Regions from separate parts of the Cellulomonas fimi ATCC 484 genome, predicted to be linked through region 2. Evidence: riboswitches for the same ligand, from Rfam matches in the RefSeq annotation. Region 2 holds a riboswitch; the other holds the start of a gene.

What was found. Region 2 has a riboswitch for S-adenosylmethionine ahead of CELF_RS16170 (aminotransferase class V-fold PLP-dependent enzyme). Riboswitches for the same ligand answer to the same signal wherever they lie in the genome.
Region 1: linked by a shared signal. The riboswitch ahead of CELF_RS05980 (LLM class flavin-dependent oxidoreductase) and the one ahead of CELF_RS16170 (aminotransferase class V-fold PLP-dependent enzyme) in region 2 are both predicted to bind S-adenosylmethionine.

What each region holds. Positions count from the first base shown of each region.
Region 1 covers NC_015514.1:1,295,406-1,302,849, reverse strand. Annotated here, with positions in the region: gene CELF_RS05995 (amino acid ABC transporter permease) at 1-909, opposite strand, end outside; gene CELF_RS05990 (DUF1684 domain-containing protein) at 906-1,811, opposite strand; gene CELF_RS05985 (NtaA/DmoA family FMN-dependent monooxygenase) at 1,825-3,195, opposite strand; gene CELF_RS05980 (LLM class flavin-dependent oxidoreductase) at 3,204-4,355, opposite strand; SAM riboswitch class IV at 4,660-4,767, opposite strand; gene CELF_RS20360 (hypothetical protein) at 5,050-5,205, shown strand; gene CELF_RS05975 (CsbD family protein) at 5,237-5,431, shown strand; gene gtfA (sucrose phosphorylase) at 5,538-7,079, shown strand; gene CELF_RS05965 (DNA polymerase domain-containing protein) at 7,130-7,444, opposite strand, start outside.
Region 2 covers NC_015514.1:3,581,421-3,588,864, forward strand. Annotated here, with positions in the region: gene CELF_RS16150 (fasciclin domain-containing protein) at 1-154, opposite strand, end outside; gene CELF_RS16155 (GNAT family N-acetyltransferase) at 275-853, opposite strand; gene CELF_RS16160 (pentapeptide repeat-containing protein) at 890-1,483, shown strand; gene CELF_RS16165 (hypothetical protein) at 1,601-2,041, shown strand; gene CELF_RS16170 (aminotransferase class V-fold PLP-dependent enzyme) at 2,085-3,500, opposite strand; SAM riboswitch class IV at 3,540-3,654, opposite strand; SAM riboswitch class I at 3,774-3,870, shown strand; gene CELF_RS16175 (rhodanese-like domain-containing protein) at 3,876-4,289, shown strand; gene CELF_RS16180 (O-succinylhomoserine sulfhydrylase) at 4,286-5,551, shown strand; gene CELF_RS16185 (TetR/AcrR family transcriptional regulator) at 5,711-6,514, opposite strand; gene CELF_RS16190 (daunorubicin resistance protein DrrA family ABC transporter ATP-binding protein) at 6,607-7,444, shown strand, end outside.

The DNA.
Region 1 (7,444 bases), 2.0 Mb from region 2:
GAACTGCGCGACCGTGAGGACGGTCGTGAGCACGAGGTACCAGATGCCTGCGACGAGCAGCAGCGGGACCACCTGCAGGTTGCGGCCGTAGATGACGCCCACGGTGTAGAACAGCTCGCCGTACGCGAGCACGTAGACGACCGACGTGCCCTTGACCAGGCCGATCACCTCGTTGACCGAGGTCGGGACGATGGTGCGCATGGCCTGCGGCAGCACGATCCGCCACTGCTGGCGGGCCCGCGGGATGCCGAGCGCCGCCGCCGCCTCGTGCTGGCCCTGGTCGACGCCGAGGATGCCCGCCCGGACGATCTCCGAGGAGTACGCGGCCTGCGAGAGCCCGAGCCCGAGGATCGCCGCACCGAACTTGTCGACCACGTCGAGCGTGCCGAACTCGGTGAACGCGGGCCCGAACGGGATGCCGAGCGTGAGCGTCGGGTAGAGGTACGCGAGGTTGTACCAGAGCAGCAGCTGCAGGATGAGAGGCACCGACCGGAACACCCAGACGTACGCCCACGCGACGGACTGCAGCAACGGCGAGCGGGACAGGCGCATGAGCGCGAGCACGGTGCCGAGCCCGAAGCCGACGACGGCCGCGACCGCGGTGAGCCGGATCGTGCCCCACAGTCCCTCGAGCACCGACGGCCAGGTGAGGTACTGCGTGACGACGTCCCAGCCCCACTTCTCGTTCGTCGCGAGCGAGCTCACGACCATGGCGAGCAGGACGGCCACCGCGGCCGTCGCGACCCAGCGGGCCGGGTGCCGCGACGGCACGACGCGCAGGCGCTCGAGCTCCTCGCGCCCGGACACCGCGGAGGTCGCCGCGTCACGCGGGACGTCCGCGACGGGCACGGGGACGACACCGGCGACGCGGCGGTGCACGTCGTCGTGGCGCAGGTCGAGGGTGCTCATGCGGTCCTCCGCTCGGTCCGCGTGCCGGTCGGCGTGCGCTCGCCCGCCTCGACGGCGAACGGCAGGTGGTTGCCGAGCACCGGCGAGGGGCACGTGCCGAAGTCCGTGAACGCGTAGGGCAGGTTGAGCGTGCGGTTGAGGTCGAGCCGCAGCGTCGTCGCCCCGTCGGCCGTGCGGGCGGTGTGCAGCACGCGCCAGCCGGCGACGTCGTCGGCCTCGTCGGAGAACAGCAGCGCGACGCCGTCGGTGCCGGGCGCCTCCACGAGACGCAGCGTGCGGACGGTGCCGCCCCGCTCCACGTCGACCTCCCCGACCACGGTCGCGTCGTGCACGAGCCCGGGCTGCGCCGCACCGACGACGACCTGCTGCGGCGCGTCGTACCAGCGCACGGGCGCGTCGAGCACCCAGGACTCGTCGTACGGGAACGTCGGCACGCCGGTGAACCGGCCCCGCGTCGCGGCCTGCGGGTCGCGCAGCCGAAGGCCGTAGCGGCCGGTGCGCCGCACGAGCTCGACGACGACCTCGACCTCGTCGGGCGCCGCGAGCGGGTCCCGGCCGGCGGGCAGGTGGCGCGCGACGACGAGCGAGCCGTCCTCCGGCACGTGCCAGGTGCGTTCCCCGCGCACCGGTCCGTCGGCGTCGGTCAGGGCGTCGTCGTCGACCGCGAGCAGGTGCGCGCCGTCGTCGTCGGCCGACCAGAGCCCGGGCAGCCCGGGCAGGAGGCGGCGCTGCGCGCGCAGCCACAGCAGGGCGACGGGCGTGAGCCAGCCGTGCGGGGCGGTGAGGGCGCGCTCACGCTCGGCGTGCCAGGCCTCCCAGGCGGCACGTGGGTCGGTCGCCGCGCCGGCGGGCGCGCCGGAGTCGGCCGGGGCGGCCGGCGGGCGGGTGGCGGTGTCGGTCATCGTGGCGCTCCTGTCAGCCGACGGGCTGCTGGTCGAGGTGGGCGGTCGCGGCACGGCCCTCGGCCGGGCGGTCGAGCCCGAGGTGGTCGCGCAGCGTCGGGCCGGCGTACTCGGCCCGGAAGGAGCCGCGCTCCTGCAGCAGCGGCACGACCGTCGCCAGCACGTCGTCGAGACCGTGCGGCGTGAGGTGCGGCACGAGGATGAAGCCGTCGCTCGCGTCCTGCTGGACGTAGCGGTCGATCTCGTCGGCCACGTGCGTGGGCGTCCCGACGAACCCGCCCCGGCTGGTCACCGCGATGACGAGGTCGCGGATCGACAGGCGCTCGGCCTCGGCCCGCGCGCGCCACGCGGCGACCACGGGGCGCGGGTCCTTGACGTGCCGCACGCGGCCCCGCGTGATGTCGGCGTTGCCGACGTCGGGCTCCACGTCGGGCAGGGGCCCGTCGGGGTCGTAGGCGGTGAGGTCCACGCCCCACACCTGCTCGAGGAACGCGATCGCGCCCGGGCCGGAGACCTGCTGGCGCCGGATGACGCGCGCCCGCTCGGCGGCGTCCTCGGCGGTGTCGCCGAGCACGACGCTCGTCGCCGGCAGGATCTTCAGCGAGTCCTCCCGGCGGCCGAGCGCGGGCAGCCGGTCCTTGACGTCCCGGTAGAACGCCCGGCCGTCCTCGAAGGTCGAGTGCATGGAGAACACGACGTCCGCGGTCGCGGCGGCGAAGTCGCGACCCTGCCCGGAGTCGCCGGCCTGGAAGAGCACCGGGTGCCCCTGCGGGCCGCGCGGCGTCGGGAACGTGCCGCGCACCTGGAAGTGCGGGCCGACGTGCTCGACGTCCCGCAGGAACGCACCACCCTCGCGGTCGCCCAGCACGGCGTCGTCGTCCCACGAGTCCCAGAGCGCGCGGGCGACCGCGACGAGCTCGGCGGCCCGCTCGTAGCGCTGCTCGTAGGGCAGGAAGCCGCCGCGGCGGAAGTTCGCACCGGTGAACGCGTCGGGCGACGTCACGAGGTTCCACGCGGCGCGCCCGCCCGAGAGCACGTCGAGCGTCGCGAACTGCCGCGCGACCTCCCACGGCTCGTTGAACGTCGTGTTGATCGTGCCGACCAGGCCCAGCCGGTCGGTCACGGCCGCGAGCGCGGCGAGCACGGGCAGGGTGTCGGGCCGCCCGACGACGTCGAGGTCGAAGATCTCGCCCTTGTGCTCGCGCAGGCGCAGGCCCTCGGCGAGGAAGAAGAAGTCGAGGCGCGCGTCCTCGGCCGAGCGGGCGAGGTGCTCGAACGACGCGAAGTCGATCTGGCTGCCCGAGTCGGGCTCGGTCCAGACGGTGGTCGAGTTGACGCCCGGGAAGTGCGCGCCGAGGTGGACCTGCTTGCGGGGGACGGTCATGGCGCGGCTCAGGCGATCGCGGAGGCGTAGCGGGAGGCGGGGCGCGCGAGCCCGAGGGTGTCGCGCAGCGTCGTGCCGGGGTAGGTGTCGCGGAACGCTCCCGCGGCGCGCAGCAGCGGGACCACCTCGTCGGCGATGCCGTCGACGTCGGTGTGCAGCGCGGCAGGCCGCAGCACGAACCCGTCGACCGCGCCCGTGACCGTCCAGTCCTCGACGGTCGCCGCGAGCTCCGCGGCCGTCCCGACGTGCGCGTACCCGTCGGGTCGGCGTGCGTCGCCGGCGAGCGCGTCGAGCAGGGCCAGGCGCTCGCGTGCCGCGGCGGCGGTCCCGCCCAGCACGACGAGCACGTCCGCGAGGACCCGGATCTCGTCGGGGTCGCGCCCGACGGCCGCGGCGGCGGCCCGGATCTCGGCGCGCTGCACGGCGGCGTCCGCGCGGTCGGTCACGGCGATCCGGACGACGTCCGCCTGGTGCGCGGCGAAGGCACGCGCGGGCGACGAGGTCGCACGCACGACGACGGGCGGCTGGCCCTGCGGCGAGCGCGGTGTGATCGACGACCCGCGCACGACGAACCGGACGCCCTCGTGGTCGATCCGGTGGATCTTGTCGCGGTCGACGAACCGGCCGGTCGCGACGTCGCGGATCTCCGCGTCGTCCTCCCAGCTGTCCCAGAGCTTGCGCACGACGTCGACGGCCTCGTCGGCCTCGGCGACCGCGTCGGCCTCGTCCTGCACCTGCTTGCGTCCGAAGGCCGCGGTGACCTGCGGCGACGTCGACCAGGCGACCTGCCAGGCGGCGCGCCCGTGGCTGACGTGGTCGATCGTCTGCAGCGCCTTGGCGACGTGGAACGGCTCGGTGTGCGTGGTGTCGACCGTCGCGACCAGCCCGATGCCCGCGCTGCGGGGGGCGAGCCGCGCCGAGACGAGGGCCGCGTCGAGCCGCCCCCGCAACGTGGTGTTGCGGCTCGTGTGGAGCGCGAACGCGTCGTCGAACAGGACGAAGTCGAGCGTCGCGCGCTGCGCGGTGTCGACGAGCTCGCGCAGCCGCTCGGGGTCGAAGAGCCGGTGCGGCTCCGACCCGGACGTGCGCCACGCCTCGGGGTGCGGGCCGGCGTCGGAGAGGTCGAGGCCGAGGTGGGTGCTGCGGGGAGAGACGGTCATGGGGGTGCCATCCGTTTCGGGGTGCGCGGCGGTGCGGACGCGCGGGTGCGCGCCCGGACCGGGGCGTGGCGGGTGCGTGGGACGGGTGCGGCAGGGGCCGCGACGGCGCGTCAGCGCTCGGGCTGCGCGGGAGCCTGTGCCTGTGCGGGGGGCCGGTGGCCGGCCGGCGACGGTGTCGTCGGGGTGCTCAGCGGGCGCGACAGGAGGGCGTGCAGGGGCGACAGCGACACGTGAGGCCGGCTGCGTGCCGGGGTGCTCGCCCGCTGCTCATCGCTCTCTCCTCACGGCAGGCCCTGGGCCTGCGTCCGCGCCGTTGCCGTGGGGTCCACGGCCTGGTCGTCACCCGGGGCACCCCGCCGCGCGGGAGGGTTGCCGTCCAGCGAGCCGGGGCTTGGTGCTGGAGCTCATGACCCCGGACCCGTCGGACCCCGGTGCCGAGAACAGTAGAAAACCCGACTGGATCGGTCAACTATCTGCCGGGCGCGGCTCACATCGTGGACAGCGGTGTCCACCGCGCACGCCGGAGCCGGCCGGCACCCGTGCGGACGGCGATCCGAATACCACCCGCCCGCGCCCCTCGCCCGACATGCGAGACGCCCCTTGCGGCAGGACGATGTCGTGTGGTGACCGAAGAACCCTGGTCACCGGGTCAGGTCGGTGGTCACGAGGCCGCCGAGTCGAGAGAGGCAGTCCGATGGCTCTGTGGCTCATCCTCATCATCGCCGGCGTCGTCATGATCGTCCTCGGCGTCGCCGTCGAAGCCGCGCAGGTCCTCCTCTGGATCGGCGTCATCCTGCTCGTCGTCAGCCTCATCGGCTGGCTCGTCGGGCGCGGACGACGCGCCGTCTGACCCGACCGCCACGACCGGAGAGGAGCCCACCATGGGTCTCGACGACAAGATCGAGCACGCCGCCGAAGAGGCGAAGGGCAAGGTCAAGGAGGGCGTCGGACGCGCGACGGACGACGAGCGCCTCGAGGCCGAGGGCCGCGGCGACCAGGCGTCGGCCAACGTCAAGCAGGCCGGCGACAAGGCCGCCGACGCCGTCGACGACGTCAAGGACGCCTTCAAGAAGTAGCAGCCGCTCGGCGGGGCCCGGCCTGGGACACCGGACCGGGCCCCGCCGCGGACCGCCCGCCCACAGCCCGGCGGGGCTCCCCGGACGCGTCAGAGAGGACGCCGACGTGGCGACGCGCAACGCCGTGCAGCTCATCACCTACGCCGACCGGCTCGGCGGCGACCTCCCCGGCCTCGCGCGGCTGCTGCGCTCCGAGCCGTTCGCAGGCGCGTTCGGCGGGGTGCACGTCCTGCCGTTCTTCACGCCCTACGACGGCGCCGACGCCGGCTTCGACCCCGTCGACCACACCGCCGTCGACCCGCGGCTCGGCACGTGGGAGGACGTCCGGGACCTCGCGCGCACGCACGACGTCGTGGTCGACCTCATCGTCAACCACGTGTCGGCGCAGTCCGCCGCGTTCCTCGACGTGCGGGCGCGCGGCGACGCGTCGCCCTTCGCGCCGATGTTCCTCACGCTGTCGTCGGTGTTCCCCGACGGCGCCCGCGAGGAGAACCTCGCCCGGATCTACCGCCCGCGTCCTGGCCTGCCGTTCACGGCGCTGCGGCTCGGCGACCGGCTGCGGTACGTGTGGACGACGTTCACGCCGCAGCAGGTGGACGTCGACGTCCGTTCCGAGGCAGGCCGCGCCTACCTGACGTCGATCCTCGACGCCGTCGCCGCCGCGGGCGTCGGGCTCGTGCGCCTCGACGCCGTCGGGTACGCCGTCAAGACGCCCGGCACGACGTGCTTCATGACGCGCGAGACGTTCGCCTTCATCGAGGACTTCACCGCGCAGGCGCGCGCCCGCGGCGTCGACGTGCTCGTCGAGGTGCACTCCTACTACCGGCGCCAGGTCGAGATCGGGCGCGCCGTCGACCTCGTCTACGACTTCGCCCTCCCCCCGCTCGTGCTGCACGCGCTGTACGCGGGCGACGGAACCGCGCTGGCCGGCTGGCTGCGCGACCGCCCCCGCAACGCGGTCACGGTGCTGGACACGCACGACGGCATCGGCGTCATCGACGTCGGCCCGGACCAGACGGTCGAGCCGGGCGACGAGCCGCGTCCCGGGCTGCTGACGCCCGAGCAGGTCGACGCGCTCGTCGCGGGAATCCACGCCCGCACGGGCGGGGCCTCCGCGCAGGCGACCGGTGCGGCCGCGTCCAACCTCGACCTCTACCAGGTCAACTCGACGTTCTACGACGCGCTCGGCCGCGACGACCACCGCTATCTCGCCGCGCGCGCCGTGCAGCTCTTCACGCCGGGGATCCCGCAGGTCTACTACGTCGGCGCGCTCGCCGGCGGCAACGACGTCGACCTGCTCGCGCGGACGGGCGTCGGCCGGGACGTCAACCGGCACCACTACACCGCGCAGGAGATCGCCGCCGACCTCGCCCGGCCCGTCGTGCGCGCGCTGCTCGGGCTGTGCCGGTTCCGGAACACCCACCCGGCGTTCGACGGTGACGTCGAGGTGACGCTCGACGGGCCCGTCCTCACGCTCGTGCGCCGCGGCGTCGCGCACCCGGGAGCGTCGGCGACGCTCGTCGTCGACCTCTCCACGGGTGCCGCACGCGTGGACTGGGACGGGCCGCACGGGCGCGGCCGGACGGAGGACCTGCTCCACGCCCCGCTCGACGCCGTGGGCACCGGGGCGGCGGGCGCCGGTTCCTAGCCGGGCGCGTCACCGGGCGGTCCTCGCCGCCGCCCACGCCCCTGTGCAGGTCAGCCGAGGCGCGGGAGCACCTGGTCCTCGTCGAGGACCACACGGAACGGGTCGCCGCGCTCCGCGAGCCGGTCCAGCACGGTGCGGACCGTGAACGCGTCCGGGCGCAGCCACGGCGCGTCGAGCTCGTCCCACGTGATCGGGGCCGACACCGGCGCCCCGGCGGCGGCCCGCGGGCTGTAGGGCGCGACGAGGGTCTTGTTGATCGCGTTCTGCGTGTAGTCCAGCCGCGCCTGGCCGCCACGCTCCCGCACCTCCCAGCGCCAGCTCACGAGCTCCGGGACCACGGCGCCGACCGTGCGCGACAGACGCTC
Region 2 (7,444 bases):
GGTCGAAGCCCGAGCCGTCGGCGGCGAGCACCGAGGCGAGGCTCGTGGTGCCGGACGGGGGCGGCGCAGCGGTCGCGGACGGGGCGAGTGCGACGGCGGCACCGCCCGCGAGCGTGGCGGCGGCGAGGGCGGAGACGAGACGACGGGTCCTCATGGTGCGCTCCTGCGGGTCGTCGGGCGCGGCAGGCGTCCTGCGCCGCACCGCGCGGGCGTCGTCTCGACGCCCTGCCCCTCCTTCCGCGCGGACCCGCCCGGCGGATGCACCTGCGCGCGATCAGCCCGTCGCGTCGAGCCGCGCCAGCAGCCCGGCCCGGACCGCGGGCCACTCCTCGGGCAGGATCGAGAAGTACGCCGAGTCGCCGCGCGTGCCGTCCGGCGCGAGCCGGTGGCTGCGCAGCACGCCCTCGGGCACGGCTCCGAGCCGGGTGATCGCCGCGACGGAGCGGGTGTTCCGGGTGTCGGCGCGGAACGCGACCCGTGCGCAGCCCCACGTCTCGAACGCGTGCGTGAGGAGCAGCAGCTTGCACGCCGGGTTGTTCGACGTGCCCCACCAGCGCGGCGCGTAGTAGGTGTGCCCGACCTCGACGCGCCGGACGTACGGGTCCCAGTCGTAGAACGAGGTGCTGCCGCGCACCTCGCCCGTCTGCGCGTCGAGCACCGCGAACGCGAGCCGCCCGGGGGTGGCCCGGGCCCGCTCGACCTCGGCGCGCCACGCGTCGGCACCGACGGGCAGCGGCGACGACATGCCCGCCCAGACGCGCGCGTCGACGAACGCGGCCAGCCCGTCCGCGTCGGACGCGTCGAGCGGGACGAGGCGGACACCATGGCCGTCGAGGGCGACGTCGTGCAGCACGCCCGCCACCCTGTCACGTCTGGCAGGGTGGCTCGCATGGTTCCGCACCTCGAACGCGACGGTGACCTCGACGCCCTCGACGTCACCGGTGAGACGCTCGACGGCCAGGACGGCTCGCACTCCCGGATCATCGAGTGCACGTTCACGGACTGCTCGTTCGACGACGTGCGGCTCGACGGCACGCGCGCGTCGGACACGACCTGGACACGGGTGCGCGCGGGGATGCTCTCGGCGGTGTCGACGACGTGGCTCGACTGCCGGTGGCAGGAGTCGCGGCTCGGTGCGGTCGAGGCGCACGGGTCGGAGTGGACGCGCGTCGAGCTGCACGGCGGCAAGGTCGACTACCTCAACCTGCGCGACGCACGGCTCACCGACGTCACGCTCGTCGGCGTGGTCGTCGACGAGCTCGACCTGGCCCGCGTCACGGCCCGGCGCGTCACGCTCGAGGACTGCCGGGTGCGGCGGATCGACGTCTCCGGGGCGCGCCTGGAGGACGTCGACCTGCGCGGCGTGGGCGGCCTGCGGCGCATCGACGGGCTCGACGGCCTGCGGGGCGCACGTGTCACGCAGGAGCAGCTGCTCGACCTCGCCCCGCTGGTCGCGGCGCACCTGGGGATCGTCGTCGGCTGACCGGTGACCGGTGACCGGTAGCGTCCCGCCTGACGAAGGAGGTGGCGTGGCGGTCGACGTGTCGTGCCCGGTGCTCGTGCGCACGCAGCAGGTGCTGGGCCAGCCGGAGGCGACCGCGTGACGGGCGCGCCGCCGCCCGTCGTGCAGCCGTGGCCGCTGCTGCTCGGGTCACCGGTCACGACGCTGCACGTCGCCGCACCCCCGGGCGGCGTCATGGAGGTGCTGGCGCAGGAGCTGCGTGCCGCGCGGATGCGCGTCCGGGTCGCCCCCGACGGCTCGTTCACGGCTCGCGGCAGCGCGCACCTCGCCCTGAGCCTCCTGCAGCTCCTCGAGCCGGTCGAGCTGTTCTCCGGCCCCGTCCTGACGGTGCGGGTGCTGGGCGAGGGGCCCGACGGGTCCGAGATCGAGGTCGGGATCCGCACGCTGCGCGCCGACCGGATCCGCGGTCAGGTCGTCGGCGCGCTCGGACGGACCGTGGCGCGGCTGCACGCGCACGGTGTCGCGGCACACGTCGGCCCGTGGGACCGCTGGGCCCGGAACCGCCGCTTCCCCGCCTGACGGTCCCGGCCTCGGCGGGCCGCGGGCCGGTCCGGGCCGGGCCTCAGTCGTCGAGCGCCGGACCGCACGCGGCCGCCGCCGTCGCGGCGAGCGCGTCCAGGCCGTGCACCTGGACGAGCGGGCGGGTGTCGTCGACGACCGTCCAGCAGGCGTCCACGACCTCGTACCGGGACGACGGGCCGTGAGCCAGGTACTGCCGCAGCGCGACGACGAGCCGGTCGACCGCCTCGCTCGTCGTCCCGACCCCCACCGACGCGCGGATAGCCCCGCCCGAGGCGCCGAGGTGCGCGAGCAGCGGGTGCGCGCAGAACCGGCCGTCGCGCACGCCGATGCCGTGCTCGGCCGACAGGTACGCGGCGACGAGCCCCGGGTCGTGCCCGGGGACGGTGAACGTGAGCACCCCGACGGGGTCGGCGGAGTCGGGCCAGATGCGGGCGACCTCGACGCCGTCGATCGTCGCGAGCCCGTCGAGCAGGCGGGTCCGCAGGGCGTCCTCGTGCGCGGCGAGCGTCCCCGCGGGCAGCGCGGCGAGCCGGTCGCAGGCCTCCGCGAGGGCGATCGCGCCGAGCACGTTCGGGGACCCCGCCTCGTGGCGGGCGGGTGCGGGCTGCCACACCGTGCGGTCGGCGCGGACGTCCCGCACCGCCCCGCCGCCGGCGAGGTGCGGCGTGCCCGTGTCGAGCCAGTCACGGCGGCCGACGAGCGCCCCGGCCCCGAACGGCGCGTACGTCTTGTGGCCCGAGAAGGCGACGTAGTCGGCCCCCGTGCGGGCGAGCGAGAAGCCGCGGTGCGGCACGAGCTGCGCCCCGTCGACGGCGACACGCGTGCCGACGGCGTGCGCGAGCGCGACGACCTCCTCGACGGGCAGGCCCTCGCCCGTGACGTTGGACGCGCCCGTGAGCGTGAGCAGCGCGTACGGCTGGCGGGCGAGCTCGTCGCGCAGCGCGTCGAGCGTGCCGGCGACGGTGGACGCGATGGGCAGGATCGTCGTGGCACCGCGGCCGGACTGCTCGACCCACGGCAGGAGGTTCGCGTGGTGCTCGATGTCGAGCACGAGGACGCGCCCGCCGTCGGGCACGACACCCGCGAGCAGGTTGAGCGAGTCCGTGGTGTTCCGCGTGACGATCGCGACGTCGTCGGGACGCGCGTCGACGAAGCGGGCGATCGTCTGCCGGGCGGACTCGTAGAGCGCGGTGGAGACCTGCGAGAGGTAGCCGGCGCCGCGGTGCACCGACGCGTACAGCGGCAGCACCTCGGTGACGCGCGCGGCGACGGCCTCGAGGGCAGGGGCGCTCGCGGCGTAGTCGAGGTTCGCGTACGTGCGCTGCGTGCCGTCGACGAGCGGGACGGTGGTGTCCGCCCCGACGACGGGCAGCAGGGCGGCGACGGGCTCGCGGGTCGACGACGTGGGCACGGCGTCGACCTCGGCACAGGACGCGTGCTCGGCGGTGGCGGTCATGGTGCTCCTCACGGTCCGTGGGAGCCGCACCGACGGCGGTCCCCGCGCTTGCCGTCCGCCGGGCGGCGGTCGGCCTGGTCGTCACCCGGGGCACCCCACCGCGGAGGAGGGTTGCCGGCCAGCGAGCCGGGGCTTCGCGCTGGCGCTCATGACCTGACGACGAGGGTTTCCGACGGCCGCGGGACTGTCAACGAGAGCGACGGCGTGTCTCGTATGACGGGACGTCGTGTCCGCCCCTTGACCACGGCGGCGCGAGCGCGCGTAGCATCGCGGCAACCATCCAGAGCGGCCGAGAGATCTGGCTCGACGACGCCGCAGCAACCCCCCGGGCCCGCCCGGGCGAGGGTGCTACCGCCAGGACCGATGGAGGAACGCATGGGCTACGCCGGTGACCTGACCCCGCAGGAGGCGTGGGACCTGCTCGCGTCGGACGAGCGCGCGCTGCTCGTCGACGTCCGGACCGAGGGCGAGTGGCGCACGATCGGCGTCCCCGACGCGAGCGACCTCGGCGGCCGCGCGGCGCTCGTCCAGTGGACGACCCCGCAGGGCCTCAACCCGCGGTTCGTCGACGAGCTCGCCCAGGCAGGGCTCACGCCGGGCGACGAGCGGCCCGTCGTCTTCCTGTGCCGCTCCGGCGTGCGCTCCGTCGCCGCCGCGCAGGCCGCGACCGCCGCCGGGTTCGGCCCGGCGTACAACGTGCTGCGCGGGTTCGAGGGCGACGTCGGCCCCGACGGGCAGCGCGGGCACGTGGGCTGGCGCGCCGAGGGCCTGCCCTGGACCACGCTGTGAGCGGGTCCGCACCCGGCCGCGTGCCCGGCCCCGGTGACTGGGACGACCGGTCCGTCGACCGCTCCACGCTGCGCCCGGACACGCTCGCCGTGCGCGGCGGGCTCGTGCGCTCCGAGTTCCAGGAGATGTCCGAGGCCCTGTTCCTCACGCAGGGGTACGTCTACGACTCCGCCGCGCAGGCGGAGTCGGCGTTCGCCGGCGACGTCGACCGGTTCCTCTACTCCCGCTACTCCAACCCGACCGTGTCGACGTTCGAGGAGCGCCTGCGCCTCCTCGACGGCGCCGAGGCCGCCTACGCGACCGCGACCGGCATGTCCGCGGTGTTCACCGCGCTCGCCGCGCTCGTGCGGCAGGGCTCGCGCGTCGTCGCCGCCCGGGCCCTGTTCGGGTCGAGCGTCGTGATCTTCGACGAGATCCTCGCGGCGTGGGGCGTGCGGACCGACTACGTCGACGGGCACGTGTCGTCCCAGTGGGAGGAGGCGCTGTCCACCCCCGCCGACGTCGTGTTCTTCGAGACGCCGTCCAACCCCATGCAGGACCTCGTCGACATCGCGACCGTGTCGCGCCTCGCGCACGCCGCGGGGGCGACCGTCGTCGTCGACAACGTCTTCGCGACGCCCGTGCTGTCCCGCCCGCTCGACCTCGGCGCCGACGTCGTCGTCTACTCCGCGACCAAGCACATCGACGGCCAGGGCCGCGTGCTCGGCGGCGCGATCCTCGGCTCCGCCGCGTACGTGCGCGGCCCCGTGCAGACGCTCATCCGCAACACCGGCCCGTCGCTCTCCCCGTTCAACGCGTGGGTGCTGCTCAAGGGGCTGGAGACGATGTCGCTGCGCGTGCGCCACCAGGCCGCCTCCGCGCTCGACCTGGCCGGCTGGCTCGAGCAGCACCCGGCCGTCGCGTCCGTCCGCTACCCGTTCCTGCCGTCGCACCCGCAGCACGAGCTCGCGCGCGCCCAGCAGACGGGCGGCGGGACCGTCGTCACGCTGAACCTGCGGGTCCCCGAGGGCGCGACCCCCGACGTCGCGAAGAAGTCGACGTTCGCGTTCCTCGACGCGCTGCGGGTCGTCGACATCTCGAACAACCTCGGCGACGCGAAGTCCATCGTCACGCACCCGGCGACGACGACCCACCGCAAGCTCGGCCCCGAGGGCCGCGCCGCCGTCGGGATCGCCGAGTCGACCGTCCGCCTGTCCGTCGGCCTGGAGGACGTCGAGGACCTGCGTGAGGACCTCGCGCAGGCGCTCGACCACGCGCTGTGACGCCGGTCGAGCGACCGCCCGTCAGTCGCTGATCGCCACGACGCCCGGGAAGCCGGCGCACCGCGCCCACGCGTCGCGTGAGACGAGCACGCGCCCCGGGCCCGCGCGGCAATCACGCGGACCGCAGGGCCGTGCTCGCGCGGGACGACCGGCCGACGCTCACGCCCGGGGCGCGGCGTCGACCAGCACGGCGATGCCGTCCAGGAGGCGGGCCAGGCCGAACTCGAACGCCCGGTACGGGTCGTAGGCGGCCTGGTTCGCCTCGCCCGCGACCGGCCCGACGCGCGCGACCGTCGGGTAGGCGGCCGGGTCGAAGACCTGGTCGACGTACGGGGCGGTCGCCGCCCACCACTGCTCCTCGCTGATGCCGGTGAGGCGCTCGGCCTGCGCGCGGTCGAGGACACCGCGCGCGGCGCCGGCGACGAACCCGTCGACGAGCGTGACGACCGCGTCCATCGTGACCTCGTCGAGCCCGGTCCCGTCGACGGCGCGGAGCTCGACCTCGTACTTGGCCATGACGTTGGGGCCGAGCGGCGGGCGGCCCATGGTCGCGACCTGCAGCAGCCACGGGTGCCGCTCGTGCACCGCCCAGTTGGCGCGGGCGACGGCCCCGAGCCGGTCGCGCCAGCCGTCCGGCCCGGCGGGCGGGGCGGGCGCGGCGAGCCCACCGAGCGCGTCGACGACCTCGCCGAGCACGTCGTCGACCATGAGGTCGACGAGCTCGCCCTTGCCGGGGACCCACGTGTAGAGCGTCATCGCACCGACGCCGAGCTCGCTCGCGACGCGGCGCATCGACAGCGCGGCGAGGCCCTCGGCGTCGGCGAGCGCGACGGCCGTGCGGACGACGCGGTCGACGGACAGCCCCGCGGCGGCACCCCGGCCGCGGGGCGCCGCGGGCTCCTCGGTGCGCCACAGGAGGGCCATGCTCCGCGCGGGGTCGCCGGTCCCGGTGTGCTCGCTCATGCGCTCATCCTCCCCGGCGGGAACGGATGGTGACGGCCGTGCGTTGTTGTCGTACGCTGTACGATAAGCGTCCACCACCGAGGAGGCCACCCATGCCCTCGTCCACCCGCTCCCCCGCCCGCCCGGACCTCGCGGTCCGCGCCCGCGGCCTCACACGTCGCTACGGCGACACCACCGTCCTCGACGGCCTCGACCTCGACGTCGAGCCCGGCACCGTGCACGCGCTGCTCGGCCCCAACGGCGCCGGCAAGACGACGACCGTCCGGATCGTCGCCACGCTCCTCGCCCCGCACGGCGGCACCGCGCACGTCGCCGGGTTCGACGTCGTCCGCGAGGCCGGCGAGGTGCGGCGCCGCGTCGGGCTCGTCGGTCAGCACGCCGCCGTCGACGAGATCCTCGGCGGGCGCGAGAACCTCGTGATGTTCGGGCGCCTCTCCCACCTCGGGACCCGGGAGGCGCGGCGCCGTGCCGACGAGCTGGTCGAGCGGTTCGACCTGGTCGACGCCGCCGACCGGCCCGTCGCGACCTACTCGGGCGGCATGCGTCGCCGGCTCGACCTCGCCGCCGGGCTCGTGCTCGACCCCGAGGTCCTCCTGCTCGACGAGCCGACCACCGGGCTCGACCCGGGCGGCCGCCGCGAGGTGTGGCAGGCGGTCCGCGAGCTCGTCCGTGGCGGGACGGCGGTCCTGCTGACGACGCAGTACCTGGAGGAGGTCGACCAGCTCGCGTCGCAGGTCAGCGTGCTGGCCCGCGGGCGGCTCGTCGCCCGGGGGACGCCCGACGCGCTCAAGGCGTCGATCGGGCAGGACCGGCTCGACGTCGTCGTGCGGCACGAGGCCGACCTGGCGGCCGCCCGCACCGCGCTCGACGCCGTCGGCAGCGACGTCGAGACCGAGCTCGACACCCGCCGGGTCACCGCGACGGTCGCCG